DNA from 4 places in the Lysinibacillus sp. VIII_CA genome. Region 3 is predicted to be linked to each of the others. Evidence: riboswitches for the same ligand, from Rfam matches in the RefSeq annotation. Region 3 holds a riboswitch; each other region holds the start of a gene.
What was found. Region 3 has a riboswitch for thiamine pyrophosphate ahead of thiT (energy-coupled thiamine transporter ThiT). Riboswitches for the same ligand answer to the same signal wherever they lie in the genome.
Positions count from the first base shown of each region.

Region 1 (3,155 bases), on a different contig from region 3:
GCACCAAGCCATTCCGCAATAACTGCTCCCATTACACTATAGGTAGCAGCAATTTTTACGCCCGAGAAAATTGCCGGATAGGCATGTGGCCATTCTAATTTCCAAAACGTTTGGGCCTTCGTTGCTCCAATCATTTCGAAGTAATGCTTTAACTCGGGTGCTGTTTGACGAAAACCGTCCATTGCCGCAATGACAATAGGGAAAAAGCATACTAGACAAATAATGATGAGCTTTGGTAATAAGCCAAAGCCAAACCAAATAATAAGTAACGGCGCCAATACAAGAATGGGTATATTTTGCGACATAATGAGAATCGGATAAAATAACGACCGAATGAAAGTAAAACGATGCAAAACAATCGCCACGGTTAGACCACAGCCAACCCCAATAGCAAGTCCAAGTAAAGCTAATTCCACAGTAGCCAGAGCATGTGGCAGAAACGTTTGATATGATTGAAAGCCTTCCTTTAAGATTATGCTTGGTGCTGGGAGGAGCCAGGGAGGAACATCAGCGATATGCACAACAAGCTCCCATATGAATAAGAGGAAGGCGATAAACATTATCGTCCTTCCCTTTTGTAATGCCCGTTTCATGAATGATATTTCTCCGTTAATGTAGCCATGGTAATCCCATTTGGTTGATATAAAATTTTTACTTGTGTAATGACATTAATGGCTCCTAGCTCGACCATCTTAACATTCATTTTTTCAATGATTTGAAGAAGCGTTGTAAGCTCACCTTCCATTGTTGTTTCAAGGGGATGAACCTCATAGTTCACACCAGATGCATCAATAACCGCAATGGCCGCATCCACATAAGGAATGACATCCTCGTATTTCTCTGTCTTCGGAATGATTTGGACACTGATTAATGAATTTGCCATGTTAATTGGCCTCCTTTTTCGGTAGGAACTCATTCGTAAACGCCTGTTTAGCATCAAATTCGCCCTCTAACACTTTGTTACTCGACATCCATTTAGCATAGTTTTCCCACACAGAAAGCTTTTGCTCCCCCCATTGATTAGCGTCATCCTGATACTTATCAGCCAACCACTCTTGACTTTTATGCACTAACTCCTTATCTAAGTCTGGTGCCGCTTCTAGTAAAATATCAGCCGCTTCATTCGGATGCTCGATGGCATATTCATAGCCCTTCGATGCAGCCGCAACAAAAGCTTTGACGCTGTCTGGATTGTTTTGAATCATTTTTTCATTGGTTGCTAAAACAGGTGTATAGTAATCTAACTGATCACTATAGTCCGTTAAATACAGCATATTAATTTTTTCCCCACGAAGCTCTACCTCAATACCTGTCCATGCATAATAAATCCAAGCAAAGTCGATGTCCTTTTTCATCATCGTAAAGAAATCTAAATCTCCCGCATTGACAATGTCTAATTTATTAATATCAGCGTTTTCTTTTTGCATTAATGATTGTAATACCGCTTGTTCGAGAGGTGCTCCCCAGCCCCCATATGTTTTTCCTTCAAAGTCCTTTGGAGAGGTAATACCCTTTGACGCTACAGAAGCAAATCCAGATGTATTATGCTGGATGATGGCCGCTATCGAAACAAGTGGCACATCCTGAACACGAGCCTGTGTAATGCCCTCCTGATAACTCACGCCAAATTCTGCCTTACCAGAAGCTACGAGCTGATCGGCTCCTGCCTCTCCTGGCATTATAATATCAACATCTAAGCCTACTTCTTCAAAATAACCGAGCTTTTTCGCAACATACAATCCTGTATGATTCGTATTCGGTGTCCAATCGAGTACCACTGATACCTTTTTCTTTGTATCAGCAGACTGCTTGTCCTCCTTGTCGCTACAGCCTACTAACGTCAATAGAGTAGCTAATAGGATAAATAACCATTTTTTCATGCTAGGTCCTCCCAGTTTGTAATATGAAAGTGTTCATGAATGAATGTTGTCACCAGAAGAAAGCGTATTATACGGTTGGTAAGATATTGCTTAGAAAACAAAAAAACGCCTAGGATTCCTCCCAGACGTATTGCAATCAATCTCCAAAACATTTGCTTTTTTGAATAGATGTTCCCTACGCTGGTACGAGCCAAATCAGGTTCAAAGGGTCAGTGTCTATCGGACACAATCTCAGCTAGCCATAACTAGCCCCCCTACATTCTTTCGCTATGAACTTTTCGATGTTTATTATACCCATAGTTGATCTTAAATGACAAGATGCTAATTTTGGATAGTTGTGCCACTATAAACAAATAGCCCAGCTCTACTTATAGATACTGGGCATGATGTTAGCTTGGTTTTTGTTCTTTTTTGGCCGTTAAAACATGTGAGATGGCTCCATCTGTTGCAATGTCCACTTTAAATGAACCATTAGAATGGCGATCAGCGCGCGTCAATGCTTGGACATCGATAACCTCTTGTATGCCTTTTTCAGTTTCAATCACAACCTGCTCATCGTCTGTTGCTTGAATAACAGCGACAATTCGATGAGGATTTGCTTTTAATTCTGTAAGGACTTTAAGTCCACGCTTGGCACGACTTGCTATTTCTACCTCTGCAACATTCATTTTCTTTACAGCCCCTCGTTGTGTCACAATAACGACATATTGTGTTTCGTCTGGCTGTAGGACATTGACCCCGACTAAAGCTTCTCCATCTTTTAGCGTAATACCTTTAACACCGCCCGTTTTCACTCCAGTAACTGGTAGTTCTTCAATAGGGAAACGAATGGCATAGGCCGTATCAGTTGTTAAGAGCAGTTCCGCATCATCAGTTATAAACGATGCATAAATCATTGCATCGCCCGCTTTAACATTCATTGTTTTAATTGGCTTCGAATAACGCGTCACAGCATAATCTGCTAATGGCGAACGTTTAATTTGGCCATCTTTCGTAGCAGTTAAAATATACATATTTGGCTGTTCAAATGTTTCAAAGCCATAGACTGCAATAATCGACTCATCTTCACTTGTTGGCACAATACTTGAAATATGCTGTCCAAGGTCCTTCCAGCGAATATCAGGTAATTCATGAACAGGCTGATAAATATAATTCCCTCTATTTGTAAATAACAATAGATGATGTTGTGTATTTAAGTTTGCTTCATACAATAAGTAATCGGAATCTTTCATCGCAAAATCTTGACCGTTGGAGGCGGCATGGGATCGTGTAGAT
Region 1 is NZ_JBNFXM010000006.1:76,245-79,399, reverse strand. Features, by position in the region: gene ACP3VS_RS10610 (ABC transporter permease) at 1-593, opposite strand, end outside; gene ACP3VS_RS10605 (thiamine-binding protein) at 590-883, opposite strand; gene ACP3VS_RS10600 (ABC transporter substrate-binding protein) at 885-1,880, opposite strand; TPP riboswitch at 2,036-2,146, opposite strand; gene parC (DNA topoisomerase IV subunit A) at 2,270-3,155, opposite strand, start outside.
Region 1: another riboswitch for thiamine pyrophosphate. It lies ahead of ACP3VS_RS10600 (ABC transporter substrate-binding protein); the one in region 3 lies ahead of thiT (energy-coupled thiamine transporter ThiT).

Region 2 (3,155 bases), on a different contig from region 3:
TAACAAATTCAATAGCACGTGGATATTTATAAGGTGCTGTTAATGATTTCACATGATTTTGAAGGGTTTGAATAAGCCCTTGATCACCATTAACACCATACTGTAGGATAATAAATGCTTTAACGATGTTCCCGCGAACTCTATCAGGGCTTGCAATGACAGCAACCTCTTTCACAGTCGGATGCTTCATCAACGCATCCTCCACTTCAAAGGGTCCAATTGTGTAACCTGAGGAAATAATGACATCATCCCCGCGTCCTTCAAACCAAAAGTAGCCGTCCGCATCTTTATAAGCTCGATCCCCTGTTATATACCAATCACCACGAAATTGTAAATTTGTACGTTCTGGATCATTTAAATATCTTTTAAAGAGTGCAGGTGTTTCTCGATGAACGGCAATATCACCTACTTCTCCTATAGCTACTGGCTCACCAAAATCGTCTATAATTTCAACGGTGTTGCCAGGGGTAGGCTTCCCCATCGAACCAACTCTTGCCTCCATACCTACCATAGTCCCTACCAGTAAGGTATTTTCTGTTTGACCATAACCATCTCGCACCTGTAGATGAAAAGTATCCGCGAATTTTTTTATAACTTCACTGTTCAAGGGCTCACCTGCTGAAACAGCTTGTCGAATTGAACTGATATCATACTCCTGTAAATTGTCAAGTGCTGCCATAAAACGATATTCAGTCGGTGTACAACATAAGATATTCATTTTAAATTTTTCAAGCAATGTTAAATAGGTTGCCGCATCAAACTTTCCTTTATAGACAAAAGCAGTGGCACCACTGCCTAAAATGGCGAGAAACGGGCTCCAAATCCATTTTTGCCATCCTGGTGCTGCGGTTGCCCATACAATATCATTTTCTTGTACTCCTAGCCAACGAGGAGCTGTTGTCCGTAAATGTGCATAGCCCCAGCTATGCGTATGCACTGCAGCTTTCGGATTTCCTGTTGTGCCACTTGTATAAGCTAAAAATGCATGGTCTGTACTTTTTGTTGGTGTAGAACTTATGTAAGTTGTTGGTTGCTTTCGCATTATGTCTAACAATGGCTGCCATGGCTCATGAGCATTTCCAATAACAAATAGCTGCACCTCTTGTAAATTTTCTACTTGATCAAATTGCTGAATGTAAGGCTCAAAGGCCACAATTGCTTTAGCATCGGCATGATGAATACGATACTCAATATCTTTTGTTCTTAGCATTTCAGAGCTTGGAATGATTGTTAAACCCGCTTTTAATGCAGCAATATAGACAATGTATGCTTCTACTGAGCGTGGTACCATCACTAAAATGACATCACCTTTAGTTAATCCATTTTTTGTAAAGACATGTGCCGCCTGATTCGCTCTTTCAAGTAAATGTGCGTAGGTGATAAATTGTACATCAGAATGCTCTTCATAAATTATCAATGCATTTTTAGTTGAATCCTTAGCATATTTTTCAAATTCATCAGTTATGTTATACCATTCTGGTGCTACTAATTCTTGTCTTTTCATGGCAAATGCCCCCTTTTGATAAGACACATTATACTCCTTTCTTAGAATTTTCAATGGTTTACACTTGATTTGAGTAAAGTCATGACAACTATCATACTTACCTATATGGCATCAGTCACGTTTTGTTGATAGGAAAACTTGCTATTGAATACATATGAAAAGTATGGTACATTTTGGTCAACTAAAAGCAAGATTGCAGGGGGACTCATAAAGAGTTGAGAAGGTAAAACCTGACCCTTTGAACCTGTTAGTTAATACTGACGTAGGGAGCAATGAACATCTTTTTTTCAGATGAAAGGCTCTTTTTCGTGCATTTTTACACAAAAGAGCCTTTTTTGCGTGCTTACGTCCACCCATGAAGGAGGACTAAAATGATTTTTCAAACGATTCGTCAACAACAACCGCTTATACACTGTATAACTAATTATGTTGTGGCTAATTTCCAAGCAAATGGCTTATTGGCATTAGGTGCCTCTCCTGTCATGGCTGATGACAGCCATGAGGTAGAAGAAATGGTCGCCATTGCAGAAGCTCTTTTAATCAATATTGGTACACTGAATGATCGAACAAAGGAAGCGATGCTGTTAGCAGGAAAAAAGGCAAATACCCTTAGTATTCCTGTTATATTAGATCCAGTTGGCGCAGGTGCCACAGTTTATCGCAAGGAAACCGTACACCTATTACTTACAGACATACAATTTGCGGTCATACGCTGTAACAAGGGAGAACTTGCGGCATTAGTGAATGTGGAATGGCAACAAAAAGGTGTTGATAGTGGTGATGGATTTATTGACATAGAAACAGAAGCAACATTATTGGCTCAACGCTACAACTGTATAGTCATTGTTACAGGCGAACATGATTTTATGACAGACGGTGTGCAGAGCCAATGGATAACTGGTGGAAATTCACAAATGACAGAAGTCACTGGTACAGGCTGTTTACTTAGTGCTATATGTGGAGCCGCCTACTGTTCAGGAGAAGATCCATACAGTCAATTAGTGGAAACCCTCACTTACTACAAAAAAGCAGCTGAGCTAGCATCAGCCTTTACAGAGGATATCGGGGATATTCAAATTGCTTTGCTAAATGCCCTTCATCGTCTTTCAAAGGAGGGTGAGGCTTCATGCATATTGTAACGACAATTGCAGGCTCAGATAGTGGTGGTGGCGCTGGTATTCAGGCTGATTTAAAAACATTCCAGGAATTAGGGGTTTTCGGTACCTCAGTTATTACAGCTTTAACTGCTCAAAACACACGAGGTGTAACAGGGGTTTTCCCAATTGAAGTTAATTTTGTTGAAAAACAATTTCATGCATTACTAGAAGATTTTTCGATTGCTGCGATTAAAACGGGGATGCTTTATTCCTCGGATATTATTCAGACAATCGCACACATTTTACAGGATTTAAAAATCCCACTAATTGTTGATCCAGTTATGATTGCAAAAGGTGGAGAAAACTTATTGCAGCAAGAGGCTATTGAAGCCATGCGCATTTCTTTACTACCACTTGCTACAATTGTGACACCTAATATACCAGAAGCAGAGGCACTTACTGGAAGAAAAATAAATCAATTCTCTGATATGGAGGAGGTCGCTCAATGCTTTTTCCAACTAGGTGTTCACTGTGTCATCATTAAAGGTGGGCAT
Region 2 is NZ_JBNFXM010000002.1:136,435-139,589, reverse strand. Features, by position in the region: gene mbcS (acyl-CoA synthetase MbcS) at 1-1,504, opposite strand, end outside; TPP riboswitch at 1,692-1,790, shown strand; gene thiM (hydroxyethylthiazole kinase) at 1,876-2,643, shown strand; gene thiD (bifunctional hydroxymethylpyrimidine kinase/phosphomethylpyrimidine kinase) at 2,631-3,155, shown strand, end outside.
Region 2: another riboswitch for thiamine pyrophosphate. It lies ahead of thiM (hydroxyethylthiazole kinase); the one in region 3 lies ahead of thiT (energy-coupled thiamine transporter ThiT).

Region 3 (3,155 bases):
ATCGCTTTACATAATGGTTTTGATGAGCTACTCGTAACAACCGCTGCGTTATTTTTATGTGGTGTACTCTTTGTTGGCATTTTATTCATTAAAAAAAATCCTGCCTACCAAAAGTAATTTGGTGAGCAGGATTTTTTGTGTCATCCTAGTCTTCGTCTAATGAAGTGAGGATAATTGGTTTATCTTTTGTAACAATCACTGAATGCTCAATTTGAGCAACAAGAGACTTATCGGGTGTTATGAATGTCCAACCATCACCAGCTTCTACTATATGCTCTGCTTTTGCAGAGATAAATGGCTCAACTGCAAGAACCATACCTTCTTTCATAATCGTAGAGTCCCATGCATCATAATAATTTAAAATGTGATTTGGCTCATCATGTAAAGAACGACCTAAACCATGGCCTGTTAAATTCATGATAACTGTTAAGCCATTAGCATTCGCCTCGCGCTCTACCGCCTTGCCAATTTGATTTAATTTAGAGCCAGCCTTTACCTTTGTCATTGCACGATCAAAAGCATCTTTGGCAACACGACATAGTTTTTCTTTATCTTCATAGCCATCACCGACTACAAAAGAAATACCCGTGTCGGCAAAGTAGCCATCTAAAGAGCCTGAAACATCGATATTAACGATATCTCCCTCCTGAATAACACGTTTACCTGGGATACCGTGCGCTACTTCCTCGTTGACACTAATACAAGTATATCCTGGGAAGTCATATTCTCCTTTTGGTCCAGAAATCGCACCTGCCTCAGCAAACATTCGACCGGCAATTTCATCTAGTTCAAGTGTTGTGACACCTGGTTTTGTAGCAGCCTTCATTGTTTCACGGATCTCCGCACAAATGCGTCCAATTTTTTTAAAAGCTTCAATCTCTTCTTGCGTTTTTACAATCATGTATAACGTCCCTTTCATCTAATATCTACTCTTTAATATAACATAACTTTTTATACGTATAACGCTAAACGCTTTAAATATTGTATGCGTGCCTCCTTGGCAAAGTGCAAAAAGCGCTATTCTCTTATAACTATATAAAAAACCCCTTCACCAACATGAAGGGGGATGGCATTATGCTTTACGTTGCATAAGTTGTGGAGCCGCTGTGAATAATAACACTCCCACAATGGCTGTTAATACTGTAGCAGGAAGCATATATGTACCATTATAAATAATCGAATAAATCCATGCATTTTGATCGCCGGCATACTCCGCAAAAAATACAGCCCCAGCAGTAGTATGTGCTACATAACGCAAGAAGCCTGCAAACACAGTACCTAAAATAATATAAAGTGCCATTTTTGTTTTGTTTAGTTGACTTGCTGCCTCTAGTAAAGGTCTGCGCACAATGGCTGCTAATCCTACAACAGTGAAAGCGACGCCATAATCTAGTAACCCTTGAAGCCAGTGTACAATATAAGCGCCAAACATGGTTTGCATAACACCTACAAGTAAGCCTGTTGTTAGGCCAGCTACTAAGCCCCAGCGAATAGCAATTAACATAATTGGTACCATGACAAGACTAACAGAGCCACCTTGTGCCCATACTTTAAACGAGACCTGATCCAGCACAAGGCCAATTGCTGCAAATATTGCAATCTCCACTAACATTAATAGTCTTTTTTTGTCCATACATATTCTCTCCTTTGTTCCGATGTAGGATACAAGAGCAGGAATAGAAAAGCGCTGATTTGATTCTCTCTGACATCTTATTATTTTCAAGAATGAAAAAACGATGCCAGGACAGAGCCTCACATCGTACAAGTGTCGGTTTCTATCCACATCCCTACGTAAGTGCTAGCTTACAGGTTCAAAGAGTAAAGGCATTACGTGCCCAGTCTCAGCTGACATCATCAGCTCCCCTTGTGGTCGTTACATCTGAATTTACTTTGAATAATTACATTGTACGCAAAGCATGGAATGATTACAACCTCTTCCATACTTAATTTTTGAAACTTTGCTGATTTCCATGCGTAAATATTAAAAAAGGAGGTACAACTATGGAGAACCAAAAAATTTTATCTGCCTTCAGCTATCTCAGTATTTTCTTTGCTCCTTTCATCGTACCATTGATTGTTTATTTCGTTTCGAAAGATGCTGATATCAAAAGACATTCCATTCGCGCACTAGTGTCTCATTTAATTCCTTTTGTATTTGGTATATTATTTTTCATTGTCTTTGTGTTTTCTACCTTTAGTTTAGATCCCACTTCAAGTAATAGTACAGTAATGATCGTTTGGTTCATTTCGTTCGCCATTTACGGAATTGTCTCGCTCGGAATCGTAATATGGAATATTATTCAAGCCGTTCGAGTTATCCGCTAATGTTTTACTTTTAGAATAAACAGGTAGAAGTAATTAAAAAAGGAGCTGTGTTTTTAATGAAAGTATCAAAGGTAGTAAAAACCGCTGTTAAATTAGCGCCGATTGTTATACCGATTGTAAAAAAAGTGATGGCAGCAAAAAAAGGGACAACTTCTACAGTCAGTCCTCGGAAAAAATGAAAGGAAGGTGTATTTCCTTAAGCCGGAAATACACCTTCCTTTATTTTATTTCAAAGTGTGTTTGACTATGTCCGTTTAATGTTTTTTCGACATGTAAAACGGCTGGCATCGCGGATTTTAATTCAGGCACATGGGAGATGACGCCAATCATTCGGCCAGAATCTTGTAAATCGATTAAGGTGTCTATTGCTTTATTTAATGATTCCTCATCGAGCGAGCCAAAGCCCTCATCAATAAACATAGTTTCAATATGAATATTGCCTTGGAAGCTTTGAATAACATCCGCCATTCCCAGAGCAAGACTTAATGACGCATTGAACTTTTCACCACCAGATAAAGTTTTGACATCTCGTAATTGATCTGTGTAAGCATCATATACATCAAGCCCAAGTCCACTTTGCTTTGCATGCTTTTCAAGTCTGTCTGAGCGTCTAAGCTCAAATTGACCATTCGATAAATGATTAAGGCGAATATTGGCTGCCTCTGTAATTTGATCTAAATAATTTATTTGAATATATCGTTCAAAGGACAGCTTTTTCGAATTTTGCCCATTTAATAAGCCATATAGCTCCTTTACACGTCCAGCCTCACTCTCAAGTAAACGTAGCTCTCTTTCTGTTTCCTCGACTTTGTTCATAAAGCTTTGACATG
Region 3 is NZ_JBNFXM010000019.1:35,465-38,619, reverse strand. Features, by position in the region: gene ACP3VS_RS19370 (hypothetical protein) at 1-117, shown strand, start outside; gene map (type I methionyl aminopeptidase) at 146-901, opposite strand; gene thiT (energy-coupled thiamine transporter ThiT) at 1,073-1,633, opposite strand; TPP riboswitch at 1,768-1,875, opposite strand; gene ACP3VS_RS19355 (DUF4870 domain-containing protein) at 2,002-2,325, shown strand; gene ACP3VS_RS19350 (hypothetical protein) at 2,382-2,504, shown strand; gene ACP3VS_RS19345 (SbcC/MukB-like Walker B domain-containing protein) at 2,545-3,155, opposite strand, start outside.

Region 4 (3,155 bases), on a different contig from region 3:
AGCATTCATTTGTATCGCTATATTTAGAAAGAAATTCTACTAGTAACCAGTTGTCGATCATACAATCCCACTTCGTCTAGGTATCATCAATTTTTTCAAGATGCCAGCAATCTTTAGTTTTTCTTTATCCATAAAAAGACCTTGAATCTACGTCGTACGACACCTGCGCATTATAACTTCATCTTTAACTTTCATCTACACGGTTATAGGTAAGCTTTCTCATAGCAAACGCAATTATTTATTTTCACTAGTTTTTTACTCTCCCTACTTCAAGTCTCTAGAAAAAGCAATTCTCTCTCCTCACTCCACACCCCGAATTTTTATGAGATAAAAGCTTTTCTGGAAAATCATTCTACATATCGAACCAGTTACAGCAATCTCAACTATTAGCCAGCCATAATTCTTTATGATAGACTGTACTATATTTGATTACAAAAAGGGGGGCTTGTCGATGACCCAGCAGAAGTCCAATAAGGCGGCTTTGTATATTTTAATGTTTAACATGTTTATCGCAATGGGGAGTATTGGAATTATTATTCCTGTAATGCCTGAATATTTAAGAATATTTGGAGCAGCAGGACAAGTTCTAGGCATGCTTATTGCAACGTTCGCCTTAGCACAATTCGTATTTTCTCCAATTGCTGGGAATCTTTCGGACCAGTATGGGCGGAAAAATTTAATTATTTTCGGTCTTATACTAACAGGACTTGCACAAATCGGTTTTGGCCTTTCTACAGATGTATGGATGCTCTTTTTAGCACGTTTTTTAGGTGGCCTTGGCTCTGCATTTGTAGCACCTCCTATTATGGCTTTTGTAGCAGACGTGACAACTTATGAAGAACGCGGAAAAGGAATGAGTTTGTTAGGAGCTGCTATGTCTTTCGGCTTTATGATTGGCCCTGGAATTGGTGGTTTCCTTGCAAAGGTTAGCTTACATTTTCCATTTTTCATGGCGGGAGCTGCCGCCATTTTAGCGGCTATTTTATCTTACTTTTTATTACCATCTACAAAGCCAAATACTGCGCAAAATAGACAAAAGCAAGATAATCTGGTAAAACAGATGGCTCGCTCTGTACATATGCCTTATTTTGTTATGTTAATTATTATGATGGTATTCTCATTTGGGATTGCTAACTTCCAAACGACCTTATCACTATTTGTGACAGAGAAATTTAATTACTCACCTGGCGATATTGCCATCATTTTAGTTGTTGGTGGTGCGTTTGGGGTAATTGTACAAATGTTTATTATTACGCCACTCTTTAAACGGTTTGGTGAAATGAAAGTAGTTTTGGTCAATTTATTTATTGCGGCCGTTGCTATTTTCTTAATATTATTTGTTTCTGGTTTTGCACTAATATTAGTTGTTGCAACCATCTTCTCTACGGCGACAACGTTGATTCGTCCAGCTGTTAATACTCTCATATCAAAACTTGCAGAAAAAGAGCAAGGATTCGCAGCCGGCTTGAATAATGCCTATATGAGTCTAGGAAATATGATTGGACCCGCTTTGGCTGGTTTTTTATTTGACTGGAATATGAACAGTCCTTATATTTTTGGTGCCATTATCTTATTAGCTTGCTTCTTCCTTGCCCTGATTTGGACATTGAAAAAGGCGCCTCAGCTTATGCATCCAGATTCACATTAATAGGTAACTCTTATTGACTATTTATTGAAGTATGTTACACTTCTAAAAAATAGAAAAATACTTACCACTAGGGGAGTCTTCTAAAGGCTGAGACGTATATGGTTATATACGGACCCTTCGAACCTGATCTAGTTCATACTAGCGGAGGGAAGTGGCGCTTCTTGCTATTTTCAGTGTATAAGCAAGGCCGCTTCCTGTCGTTTGAAGGAAGCGGCTTTTTTCATTTTCCTAGTGGCTAAAATGAAAAGGAGTACACCTAACATGTCTATTAGAAAATTAACAATTATGGCTTTATTAGTAGCGATTGCTATTGCAGGTTCTACTTTTATCTCCATTCCAACTGGGATTGCTCGTGCTTATCCGGTACAGCACGCTATTAACGTAATAGGAGCCATTATACTTGGACCCGTATCTACAGTTGTAGTTGCCTTTGTTACGGCCATTATTCGAATCCTTACAGGGACAGGCTCTCTTTTAGCCATTCCTGGTAGTATTATTGGTGCATTATGCGCAGGGCTTGCCTATAAATATAGCGGTAAAATTTGGTTTGCTGGTTTGGGTGAAGTGATTGGCACTGGTCTTCTAGCATCACTTGTAGCAGTGCCCTATGCAAATGTACTAATGGGAACTTCCGTAGCAGCCTTGTTTTTTATGCCTGCCTTTTTAATATCAAGTACAATTGGAGCAATTTTAGGCATTTTAGTAGCTAGCAGTTTGCAAAAAACGGTGCTAGTAAGATATTTTAATCCTACTCTCTTTATTAAATAGTGTCGTAGGAGGATTTCTTTTTCCATGAATGTACAAAAAGCAGTGCGAAATTCGCACTGCTTTCATCTAAACTAAATTATTGGCGTTTTTTCATACCCTTTAATAGTTGTGCTACATTCGTGTCTTCTGCTTGTACAGGGAGATCCTCTACCAGTTGCTCCTTTTTCTTCGACTTCGTTAGGAAATTCCAGCCAAAGCGCCTTATTGTTATATCAATAAAGAATAAGAGCATACCTGCAAGGAGAAGCCATGTGGCAATGTTTTGACGATCCGCCCCTTGCTTTGTAAAGTCACGGAACACTTCTTGTGGTTCTTTTAAAACAGCACCACCTGTTTGTTCGGTTATTTCTTCTATTAATTTATCATTAACAGGAAGAAGTTCATATTCAGCGCTGTAAGGAACACTTAATCCCGCCTGATAAATCGTTTCCTTTTCATCAGCGATACGGAAGAAGATTAACCCCGGCTCAGCTTGTACCACAGCTCGCACCTGAGAGGCTGATATAGTTTCAAGCTGTGTGTCTAGCTCTTCACCCGCTTCATTAACAGCCACAATATCTAAAAATGCTGCTTCATTTGTAGGGTCTGTAATCATAAAGGATCCATCTGATTCTACTCTTACATCGTAGGCAACGTCATTATAACTTGGGAGCATTTGCGAAATAAGCGTTTGCCAAAATGTGCCCCAGTCCTGCCATCTTGCCCAGTCTCCTGACCACTTTCCTGTTGAATCAGAAGT
Region 4 is NZ_JBNFXM010000001.1:486,869-490,023, forward strand. Features, by position in the region: gene ACP3VS_RS02410 (MFS transporter) at 452-1,648, shown strand; TPP riboswitch at 1,708-1,815, shown strand; gene thiW (energy coupling factor transporter S component ThiW) at 1,910-2,416, shown strand; gene ACP3VS_RS02420 (VWA domain-containing protein) at 2,493-3,155, opposite strand, start outside.
Region 4: another riboswitch for thiamine pyrophosphate. It lies ahead of thiW (energy coupling factor transporter S component ThiW); the one in region 3 lies ahead of thiT (energy-coupled thiamine transporter ThiT).